DNA from 2 places in the Caballeronia sp. AZ7_KS35 genome. Region 2 is predicted to be linked to the other one. Evidence: riboswitches for the same ligand, from Rfam matches in the RefSeq annotation. Region 2 holds a riboswitch; the other holds the start of a gene.
The links. Region 2 has a riboswitch for cobalamin ahead of cobG (precorrin-3B synthase). Riboswitches for the same ligand answer to the same signal wherever they lie in the genome.
Positions count from the first base shown of each region.

Region 1: it holds a riboswitch for cobalamin, as region 2 does, so the genes downstream of both, NCT05_RS04255 (TonB-dependent receptor domain-containing protein) here and cobG (precorrin-3B synthase) in region 2, are expected to answer to the same signal.

Region 1 is NZ_JALQDV010000001.1:889,348-894,886, reverse strand. Features, by position in the region: gene NCT05_RS04265 (ABC transporter ATP-binding protein) at 1-236, opposite strand, end outside; gene NCT05_RS04260 (FecCD family ABC transporter permease) at 233-1,261, opposite strand; gene NCT05_RS04255 (TonB-dependent receptor domain-containing protein) at 1,258-3,138, opposite strand; cobalamin riboswitch at 3,220-3,517, opposite strand; gene NCT05_RS04250 (ATPase) at 3,785-4,153, shown strand; gene NCT05_RS04245 (cell division protein ZapA) at 4,150-4,464, shown strand; RNA gene ssrS (6S RNA) at 4,570-4,751, shown strand; gene NCT05_RS04235 (EVE domain-containing protein) at 4,831-5,289, shown strand; gene NCT05_RS04230 (SIMPL domain-containing protein) at 5,359-5,539, shown strand, end outside.
Region 2 is NZ_JALQDV010000032.1:108,520-114,058, forward strand. Features, by position in the region: gene cobM (precorrin-4 C(11)-methyltransferase) at 1-594, opposite strand, end outside; gene NCT05_RS20255 (cobalt-precorrin-6A reductase) at 591-1,322, opposite strand; gene NCT05_RS20260 (cobalt-precorrin-5B (C(1))-methyltransferase) at 1,319-2,416, opposite strand; gene cbiE (precorrin-6y C5,15-methyltransferase (decarboxylating) subunit CbiE) at 2,423-3,634, opposite strand; cobalamin riboswitch at 3,711-3,899, shown strand; gene cobG (precorrin-3B synthase) at 3,964-5,232, shown strand; gene NCT05_RS20275 (precorrin-8X methylmutase) at 5,225-5,539, shown strand, end outside.

The sequences.
Region 1 (5,539 bases), on a different contig from region 2:
GCGCGTGCGCGCGCGAGTTCCGTCGCGCGCCATGACGCGAGCGCGCGGCCGTCGAGCGACACGCTGCCCGATGCGGCTTTCGCAATCCCGGCGAGCACGTTGATGAGCGTCGTCTTGCCCGCGCCGTTCGGCCCGGCGATGCACCACATTTCGCCCGCTTCGATCGACTGCGTGAGCCCGTCGATGAGCGTGCGCTTATCCGCGCGAAGCACGATGGCGTCGAGCCGCAAAATCATCGCGGCCTCCGCAGCAGCATCCACAGGAACATCGGGACGCCGATCAATGCCGTGACGACGCCGACCGGCAATTGCGCGGGCGCGATCACCGTGCGCGCGACGAGATCGGCGGCCATCACCGCGAGTCCGCCCGCGAGCGCGGCGGCGGGCACGAGCATGCGCTGATCGTTGCCGAACGCGAGGCGCAACAGATGCGGCACGACGAGCCCGACGAAGCCGATGGTGCCCGCCGTCGTCACGGCGGCCGCCGCCGCGATCGATGCGACGAGATACACGCGCAGACGCAAGCGCTCGACCGGCACGCCGAGCGCGCGCGCGGTCGTATCGCCGCGCAAGAGCACGTTCAGTTGCGGTGCGACGGGAACGATGACCGCGAGCACGACGGCGAGCGCGATCAGCGCGGGCCATGGCGCCGCCGCGCCGTTGAGATCGCCCGTCAGCCAGAAGATCATGCCGCGCAAACGGTTCTCGGGCGCGACGCTCAGGATCAGCGTGATGAGCGCGCCCCATCCCGATGCGATCACGACACCCGTCAGCAAGAGCCTCGGCGATGCGTCCTGTCCGCTTTGCCACAAGTCCTTGCGCGCGAGTCCGAGGACCAGTACGATCGATGCGAACGCGCCCGCGCAAGCCGCGATATCGACGCCCCACCACGGCAGCGACCCGAGCATCGCGGCAAGCGCGAAGGTTGCCGCGCCGCCGGATACGCCGAGCACGTACGGTTCCGCCAGCGGATTGCGCAACAGCACTTGCAGCAGCGCGCCGGCGAACGCGAGCAATGCGCCCGACGCGAAGCCCGCGAGCGCGCGCGGCAGACGCAAGGTCAGCACGATGTCATCGGCGATATCGGGCGTCGCCGAGTGCGCGTGAAAGAGCGCGCCGATCGCGCGCGATACGGGCAATGCGACGCTGCCCATCGCGAGCGACGCGACCAGCACGACGAGCGTCGCTGCGCCGAGCGCGATCCAGATCGCGGTGGCGCGGCTCGCGTCCATCGCGCGCGGACGTTCAGCCACGCGGCTCACGACGGATGCCAGCCCAACGTGATGTACGCGCCGCGTCGTGGCGTGTTGTACGAGTAGGCAAGTTCATAGTCCTTGTCGAACAGGTTGTCGATGCGCGCCGTGACGTACCACGACTTCGAGATGTCGTAGCGCGCCGACAGATTCACGATGCCGTAGCCCGCGAGCGTCGAATTGTAATCGCTGCGTTGACCGCTCACGATCCATTCGCCACCGACGCGCCACGGCCCGATCGTGCGATGCGCCGTCAGCGTCGCGAAATGCCGCGCGCGCCGCGTCAAATCCTCGTGATTCGTTTCGTCGACGGGATTCTGGAACGTGACGCCCGTGCGCACATCCGTTGCGCCGACGTGCCCCGCCCACGATCCCTCGATGCCCTGCACCTTCGCGCGCCCGACGTTCTGCGCGACATAGTAGAAGCCGCCGTCGGACACGTAATCGATCAAATTCGAATAGCGCGTCTGAAAAAGCGTCACGCGCACCACGCCGAGCGCATTCGATGCGTACTGCAACGCCGCCTCGACCGAATGACTCCGCTCCGGCTGAATCGACGGATTACCGCTCAGCGGATAGTAGAGATCGTCGAAGCTCGGCGCGCGAAACGAGGCCGAATAGCTCGCGCTCGCCTTCCAGTGCGCGTCGAAGTTATACGCGTAGCCCAGATAGTAGCTGTTCGCGCCGCCGAAATCGGAATACTGATCGCGGCGCAGATTCGCCTGCAACTCGTTCGCGCCGATGTGCCCCACGTAACCCGCGAACATCGAATTCACATGACGGTCGGGCGCGCTGAACTGATCGGAATCGAGCGTCTGATCGAGATGCTCGTAGCCGAAGAGCAGCTTGTGCGCGTCGCTGATCCGCACGTCGTTCTGCCACGTATATTGCCGGTTCTCCGAATCGAAACGGCTCGTATAGACGCCGTTCTGCTCGATGTTCGCGCGGTCCTGTCCCTGCGCGATCGTGAAGTGCGTCGTCCAGTTATCCGTGACGCGGCCGTTCGCGAACACCGACGCCGAGCGCACGCGATCGTGCGTTTCGTTGATATCGGTCGGCTGGCCATAGGCATCGTCGAAACTGTTGATGCCGTTCGATTGCAGGAAGCGCACGCCCGCGTCCCACTTGTCGCTGAACTCGTGACGCAGCGTCGCCGCGACGCTCTCGTTCAGATAGCCGTTCGCGTTCGGATTGGCGCCGGGCGCGATTCCCGGATCGATCGACGAGAAGCCGTCGGTTTTCTCGCGCGAGACGTTCACGCTGAAGGTCGTGCGGCCGTCCTTGTCGAGCGCGCCGCTCACGCCCGCCGATTGCCGCTGCGTGTGATAGCTGCCGTACTCCGCCTCGAAGTTGAAGCGCGGCGGATGCGCCTCGCCTTCCTTCGTGAAGATCTGCACGACGCCGCCAATCGCATTCGATCCATAGAGTGCCGACACGTTGCCGTTCACGACCTCGACGCGCCCGATCTGGTCGAGCATCAATTGCGATAGCTGTGCCGCGCCGAGCGACGCCGATTCGACGCGCACGCCGTCGATCAGCACGAGCGATTGCGACGACGCCGCACCGCGTATGAAAAGCCCCGAGTTCGAGCCCGGTCCGCCGTTGCGCGTGATCTGCACGCCGGGCGCGAGCGCGACGAGTCCGAGCGCGTCGCTTGCGTTTGCATCGGCGATGTCCTGCTCGTCAAAAAGCGATGTCTGCGGAATCGATTCGGCAAGCGGCTGCGGCGCGCGCGTCGATGTGACGACGACGGGCGCAAGCGTTTGCGTGCTGTCTTCCGTCTGGGCCGCCTGTGCAGCGCCGGCGAACGGCAAGGCGCCGATGGCCGCAACGAGCGCGCCATGACGGGAGAGACCGCTTCTGAGCGCGGCCAGTGGCAATACCATGTGTGAAGTGTTCCGTTTCGCGTGAGCGCGACCCCGCTCCCCGCGAGGACGATGCGCGACGAACGCACCGCGCCATGCGCGCCGATGCGTCGGACTCCGGCCGGTATCCGGGCTGGCGATCAATCGTCTCGCCTTCCCGCGCATGGCGCGCAGTGGCATCGACACGTTTCTTGCAGTCGCGCGCGTGCGACGAATTTCGACACGCTCGCGCGGCAAAAACGCGCATGAGACGACTTGCAACTTGCGTTGCGGTCGCTTACCGTTGCGGGGGCAGCACAGGTTGGCTCGTCGTCGATTGCGGCGACTTCGCTCCCTGTTTCCCGTTTGACTGCATCCACGAGATCCGCGGATGCGAGCACCAAAAGTGCGGCAAGTGTAGGAGCGCGGTTCGGGGCCGTCAAGAAAACCGCGCGGGCAGACTGGCGCGGCGCATGACGAATCGAACGAGAAGCGAAAGAGAAGCGGCCGGCCTGTCATCACGAGCGTTGCGGGGCGCTCGCGTTTTCTGCACACGAATGCATCGCGACATGCGCTTGATTCGAAGGATTAAGCGCTAGATCGCGTGTTGTTACGTCTCGAAACGAGACATTTATCGGAAGCTCCGTTGAACCGCGCTAAAATGCGAGGTCTTTAGAGGACGCAGCACATGCTCAACGAACTCGAATCACTGTCAGGAAACATCGGCCGGCTGATCCAGATCAGCGAGCGCCACAAGCAGGCGCATCAAGCGCTGCAGGAACAACTCGAACAGCTGCGCGCCGACTATGCGAACGTGCAGGCCGAGCTCGCGCAAGTGCGCGAAGAGCGCGATACGCTGCAGTCCGAACGCGATTCGCTGTCCGCGAAAATCGACGACGCGCAAATCCGCCTGAACGCGATTCTCGAAAAGCTGCCGCGCGGCAAGTCCGCGCAACATGCCGAGTCCGACAATCAACTCGATCTCCTCGAAGCCGATTCCCGGGAAGCACATGAAACGGAATTGCACGGCGAGCATCATCAGGGAGAGAAGGCATGACGACCACGCAGATCGAAGTATCCATTCTCGGGCAGCCGTATCGTCTCGCGTGCTCGCCGGAAACCGAAGGCGCATTGCGTGAAGCCGTCGCGCGCGTCGACGCCGAAATGAACAAAGTGCGCAATGCAAGCAGCGTGCGCGGCACGGATCGCATCGCGGTGATGGCGGCGCTTTCGCTGGCGTCGGAATTGCTTAAGCTGCAGGACAGCGTGCGTCACGGCGAGGCCTTCCCCGCCGAAGAAATCCGCCGCACGATGCACTCGATGAACGAGCAATTGGGCGCGGTCATTGCGCAACACGAAGCGCAATAAGGCAGATGCGCGTCGAGTCAATCAGCGCGCAATGTCAATCGAAAAAAGAAACTGCCGAAGTAGCGTGAAGAGGCTGCAGAAGGCAAACGATTGGTGTAGAGTGACGTTTCCCTGCCTGGTACGCCAAGGTCATATATTCCTTGAACCAATGCTACATTGGCACGGTTGCGGAACCTTGCAGCACGGGCGCGCGCGTCGCTAGTCCGATGTACCCGAAGTGTTGCTTACCGCGACCAATCTTGAACCCAGGTTCAGGATGCCGGCCTAGCGGCTGTGGCGGGGACCTCATTCAAGAAACGGCATCGGTTTTTCCGATGCCGTTTTCGTTTGTCCCTGCCGTTCGCTCTTCGATTCATGCACACGACCATGCGCTACTGGCTGATGAAGTCCGAACCGGACGAAGCGAGCATCGATCATCTCGCGCACGCGCCGAAAAAAACCTTGCCGTGGACGGGCGTACGCAACTATCAGGCGCGCAACTTCATGCGCGATCAGATGCAGATCGGCGACGGCGTGCTCTTCTATCATTCGAGCTGCCCGGAGCCGGGCATCGCGGGCATCGCGAAAGTGTGCTCGACGGCGTATCCGGATCCCACGCAATTCGATCCGAAGAGCGATTACTACGATCCGAAATCGACGCAGGAAACGCCGCGCTGGATGCTCGTCGACGTGAAGTTCGTGAAGAAGACGCCGCTCATATCGCTCGCCGCGTTGCGCGAACATCCAGAGCTTGCCGACATGCAAGTGCTCGCGCGCGGCAACCGGCTCTCGATCACGCCCGTGACCGAAGCGCAATGGCGATTTATTACCGAGCACCTCGTCTAACAAGGAACTTACGACTTCACGACTGCGACTAAATCCCGTCGCACGTACGCGATGTCACGGAGTCCTTCGATGCTCAATAAGAAAACCGCCGCCGCCTTCGCCCTGCTCGCGATGTCCGGTGCCGCGCTTACGTTGTCTCAAACCGCCGCTGCGCAGACGGTGATGACGCAGCCACAGCCCTCGGGCGTGCTCTCGCTCTCCGCACAAGCGAGCGCGCAAGTGCCGCAGGATGTCGTCAACATCACGCTCT
Region 2 (5,539 bases):
GCGCGTCTCGTCCGGCCAGCTCGCGCGAAACACGACCGCGACGGGACACTCCGCGCCGTAATGCGGCACGAGCTCCGCGACGATGCGCTCGATATGCCGCACGCCCAAATGAATCGCGAGCGTCGCGCGATGACGCGCGAGATCGGCGAGGCTCTCGCCTTCGGGCATCGACGTCTTCGTCGCGTAGCGCGTGAAGATCACGGTCTGCGAGATGCCGGGCAGCGTCAGTTCGCGCTTCAGCGCCGCCGCCGATGCCGCCGTCGCCGTGACACCCGGCACCACTTCGTAGGGAATCGCGAGCGCGTCGAGCCGGCGAATCTGCTCGCCGATCGCGCCGTACAGCGACGGATCGCCCGAATGCACGCGCGCCACGTCGTGCCCGTTCGCGTGCGCTTCCTGCAGGAGCGCGACGATCGCGTCGAGATCGAGCTCGGCCGTGTCGATGCATTTCAGCGCGCGATGTCCGTCGAGGACTTGCGTCGGCACGAGCGAGCCGGCGTAGAGAATCACGGGACATGCGCGGATCAGCCGCTGCCCCTTTACTGTGATGAGTTCGGGATCGCCCGGTCCGGCGCCGATGAAATAAACGGTCATGGTCTGGTGAGCCAGTGTTGAAGCGCGTCGCGGGCGCTGGCGGCGTCGTCGAAAATGCGGTCGGCGTCGGGAAGCGCGGGCCGCGTGAGCATGACGACGGCGATACCGCGTTCCCGCGCGACCGCGAGCTTCGCCTCGGTCGCCCGCCCGCCGCTGTTCTTGCTGACGACGACATCGATACGCGCCGCGTCGAACAAGGCGCGCTCGCCGGCGAGATCGAACGGACCGCGCGCATCGACAATGCTCGCGCGCGCGTTGCCCGGATGCGCGTCGAGACAGCGAATCGTCCAGTGCTGCGACGCGGGAATGTCGTGCAGATGCGCGAGCGCCTCGCGCCCGAGCGTGAAAAGCGGCCGATGAAACGGCGCGATGCATTCGACGATCTCGCGCCAGTCCGACGCCTCGCGCCAGTCGTCGCCCGCCTGCGGCTGCCATACGGGACGGCGCACCGCCCAGAGCGGCACGTCGGCGAGCGCGCAGGCATCGAACGCGTGGCGGCTCATCTGCGCGGCATAGGGATGCGTCGCATCGACGACGAGCGTGATGTGCTCGTCGCGCAGATATCGCACGAGCCCGTCGATGCCGCCGAAACCGCCGACGCGCACCGTGCACGCCAGATCGCCCGGCACGCGCCCGAGGCCCGCGAGACTGTAGACGTGCGTCGCAGGAAGCGCACGCGCGATCGCGAGCGCATCGCCGGTGCCGCCGAGCAGCAGCACGCGCGTCATGCCGCGCTCCCGACGATATTGCCCCGCCGGTCGATCGCGAAGGTCTCGACTTCGATGCCTGGCGGCAGCACGTCGAGCGCGACATCGCGCGCGCGTCGGCAGACGATATCGCCGAGCGCGATGCCTTCCGCGCGTGCGAGCTTGAGCGCTTCCTGACTCGTGTTGGCCGCGCGCATCGACGCCAGCAGTTCGGCGTTCGCGCCCGCATCGGCGGCCCAGACGGCGAGCAGCGGCAAGTCGATGCTCGAACTGCGGCTGTGCAGATCCATATGCCCCGCCGCGAGCTTGGACAGCTTGCCGAAGCCGCCGCACAGGCTCAGCTTGTCGACGCTCGCGCGGCGCAAATGCTTGAGCACCGCGCCCACGAAATCGCCCATTTCGATCAATGCGATGTCGGGCAGGCCGTAGCGCGCGCGCATCGCGTCCTCGCTCTGGTTGCCGGTGCACGCGGCGATATGCCGATACCCGTTCGCCCGCGCCACATCGATGCCCTGATGAATCGACGCGATGTACGCCGAGCACGAAAACGGTCTGACGATGCCGGTCGTGCCGAGTATCGACAATCCGCCGACGATGCCGAGGCGCGGATTCATCGTCTTCTGCGCGAGCGCTTCGCCGTTCTCCACGCCGATGGTCACGTCGAAACCGCCGCGATAGCCGACGCTTTTTGCGAGCGCGTCGAGATGCTCGGTCATCATCTTGCGCGGCATCGGATTGATCGCCGGTTCGCCGACGGCGAGCGCGAGGCCCGCGCGCGTCACCGTGCCGACGCCCGCGCCCGCATGAAAGCGCACGCCCGGTTCCTCCGACAGTCGCACGCGCGCGAACACGAGCGCACCGTGCGTGACGTCGGGATCGTCGCCCGCATCCTTGATGACGCCGGCTTCGGCGGCGGCGCTTTCATCGGGTAAACGGCGGCAGAACGAAAGCATCATCGTCACGCGCTGGCCCTTCGGCAGGACGATCTCCGCGCGCTCGCTCGTCTCACCGAGCAGCAAGAGGCGCGCGGCCGCGAGACTCGTCGCGGTCGCGCAGCTTCCTGTCGTGTAGCCGCTGCGCAGCGGCGCGGCTTTCTCCGGCGTCTCTTCACGCATGACGCATCACGGTTTGCTCGCGTGCAGGACGGTGATCGGCAGCGCCTGACGCCACGTGTCGAAGCTGCCGAGCGGTTCCGCCTGCGCGACGCCGATGCGCGTCAGCTCGCCGCCGTGGCGCGCGCGCCATTCGACGAGCGCCGCCTCGCTTTGCAGCGTCACCGCATTGGCGACGAGCCGCCCCCCCTGACGCAGACGCGCCCAGCACGCATCGAGCAGGCCCGGCACCGTCAATCCACCGCCGATGAACACCGCGTCCGGCGCGGGAAGGCCGTCGAGCGCGGCGGGCGCTTCGCCTCTGACGAGTTGCAGCGCGGGCACGCCGAGCGCATCGCGGTTGTATTCGATGAGACGCTGACGGCTCTCGTTCGCTTCGATCGCGATCGCCCGACACGCGCCATGCGCGCGCATCCATTCGATGCCGATCGAGCCGCAGCCCGCGCCGACGTCCCACAGCAGTTCGCCGGGCTGCGGCGCGAGGCGCGCGAGCGTCACGGCGCGCACGTCGCGCTTCGTCAACTGGCCGTCGTGGCGGTAGGCGTCGTCGGCGAGACCGGGCGTGAGCGGCGGCCCGGCGTGGCCGGCGTGCGTCCGGCACTCGATCGCGATGAGATTGAGCGCGGCAACGACGGGCTCGCGCCAGTCGTCGGCACGCTCGTCGATGCGGCGTTCGTCGCTGCCGCCGAGATGCTCGAAGACGGTCATGCGGCTCGCGCCGAAACCATGCGCGGTCAGAAGCGTGGCGACGGCGGCGGGCGTCGTGCCGTCCGCGCTCAGCACGATGAGGCGCACGCCGCGATGCAGATTCGCGAGCAGCGACGCCGCCGGCCGCCCGACGAGCGATACGCAGACGGCGTCTTGGAGCGCCCAGCACAGGCGCGCCGCCGCGAGCGACAGCGACGACGGCGCGGGAATGACGCGCATTTCGCCGTTGGCGACTTCGCGCGCGAGCGTCGCGCCGACGCCGAAGCACATCGGATCGCCGCTCGCGAGCACGCAGATGCGCGTTTTGCCGTCGCCGCGGTCGGCGAGCACGGCATCGAGCGAAAAGGGTTTCGGCCACGGCATGCGGCGCGCGGCGATGCGATCCGGCAGCAACGCGAGATGACGTTCGCCGCCGTGGATCGACTGGGCGTCGAGAAGCGCGCGACGCGCGGCGCGGGAAAGTCCGTGCCAGCCGTCTTCGCCGATGCCCACCACGGTCAGCCAGTTCGACATGCGCGGTCTCCTTGCTGCGATTCCGATCGCGTTCCCGGATACATGCCGGAAGCGCTCGGAGGGTCGATAAAAGCGGGCATAATACAGGTCCGTCGGCGCCCGGGGTCGTGAGACCGAGGGCTTAAAAGGGAACACAGCGAAACTGTGGCTGCCCCCGCAATTGTACGCAGCGAGTCCGCGCTCCACTGCCACTGGTTTTTACCGGGAAGGCCGGCGCGAATGTCGACCTGCCAGCCAAGAGACCTGCCGACCCAACGCATTCGCGCGACGCCGACCGGGCGGGGTGTACCGGTTCGCTCATCACGCGCGAAGCCCAACGGGTCACGCTTTTGAATTCTTTCGACCGCTCATCGCTCAACGCAACGCCGCGTGCTTCCGCATGCCCGGGCCTGATGCGCATCGTGCCCGCGCGCGATGGCGGCCTTGCGCGTCTGCGTCTCGCGGGCGGCGTGTTGAGCACGCGGGCGGCGCGGGCCGTCGCGCGCGCGGCTCGCGAGTACGGCTCGGGCGTGATCGAAGTGACCAATCGCGCGAATCTGCAACTGCGCGGCATTCGCGACGATGCCCACGCCGCGCTCGTCGACATCGCCCTCGACGCGGGCCTCGGCCCGTCGACGGCGGGCGCAGACGACATCCGCAACGTAATGCTGAGCCCGCTCGCGGACGACGGCACGCGCGCGCTCGCCGCGCGGATCGTCGATGCGATGCAGGCCGATGCGTCGCTGCATGCGCTGTCGCCGAAATTCGCGCTCCAGCTCGACGCCGGCGAGCGCCTCGCGATGCTCGATCATCCGCACGATCTTTGGCTTTCCGCCATCGACGATGGCGCGCGCTTCGCATTCGGCCTCGCCGGAACGATGCGCGATCCGGCGCTCGGCGCGATCTCGCGCGACGATCTCGTGATGTTCGTCCTGAACGTGTTGCGCAGCTTTCTCGCGCTGGCGACGCCTGAAGAACATCGCATGCGCGATCTGCTTGCGCGTATCGGCGTTGCGCGCTTTCTCGACGCCTTGCGTTTCGACGCCGATATCGCGACATGGACACGCGCACCCGCCGATGCATCGCTGCGTCTCGGCGCGCACGAGGAGCCGCATCGCGCGACGTGGTACGCGGGTGCGCAAACGCCGCTGGGCCGTCTCGATGCGACGACGCTCGAAGCGCTCGCCAATCTCGCCGACGCACACGGCGCAAGCCGCCTGACGATGACGCCGTGGCAAAGCGTGCTGATTCCCGGCCTCGCGGCGCATTCAGCGCATGACATGCTGCAAGGGCTGCACGCGCTCGGCCTTGCAACCGGCGCGCACAAACCGCTCGCGCGCCTCATCGCGTGCGCGGGTTCGGAACGCTGCGCAAAGAGCCGTGCCGATACCAAAGCCGATGCTCACCGGCTCGCCGCGCTCCTGCCTTCGGATGACGGGACGCAGGTGCATCTGAGCGGCTGCGAGCGTTCGTGCGCGGCGGCGCATCCGGTTCCGGTCACGCTCTACGCAGTCGCGCCCGGACGATACGACTTACATCGCGACGCACGAGCCGTCGCGCGCAATCTGACCATCGAAGAGGCGGCCGAACGGCTCGCCCGGAGCCATGCCGATGCTTGACTACATCCGCGACGGCGCGGAGATTTATCGTCAGTCCTTTGCGACGATCCGCGCCGAAGCCGACCTCGCCGCCATTCCCGCCGATCTGGAGAAGCTCGCCGTGCGGCTGATCCATGCGTGCGGCATGGTGGATATCGTGAGCGATCTGCGCTTCTCGCCCGGCGCGGGCAGCATCGGAAGAAAGGCGCTTGCAGCAGGCGCGCCGATCCTGTGCGATGCGCGCATGGTCGCCGAGGGCATCACGCGCGCGCGCTTGCCCGCCGACAACCGCGTGATCTGCACCTTGAGCGATCCCTCGATTCCCGAG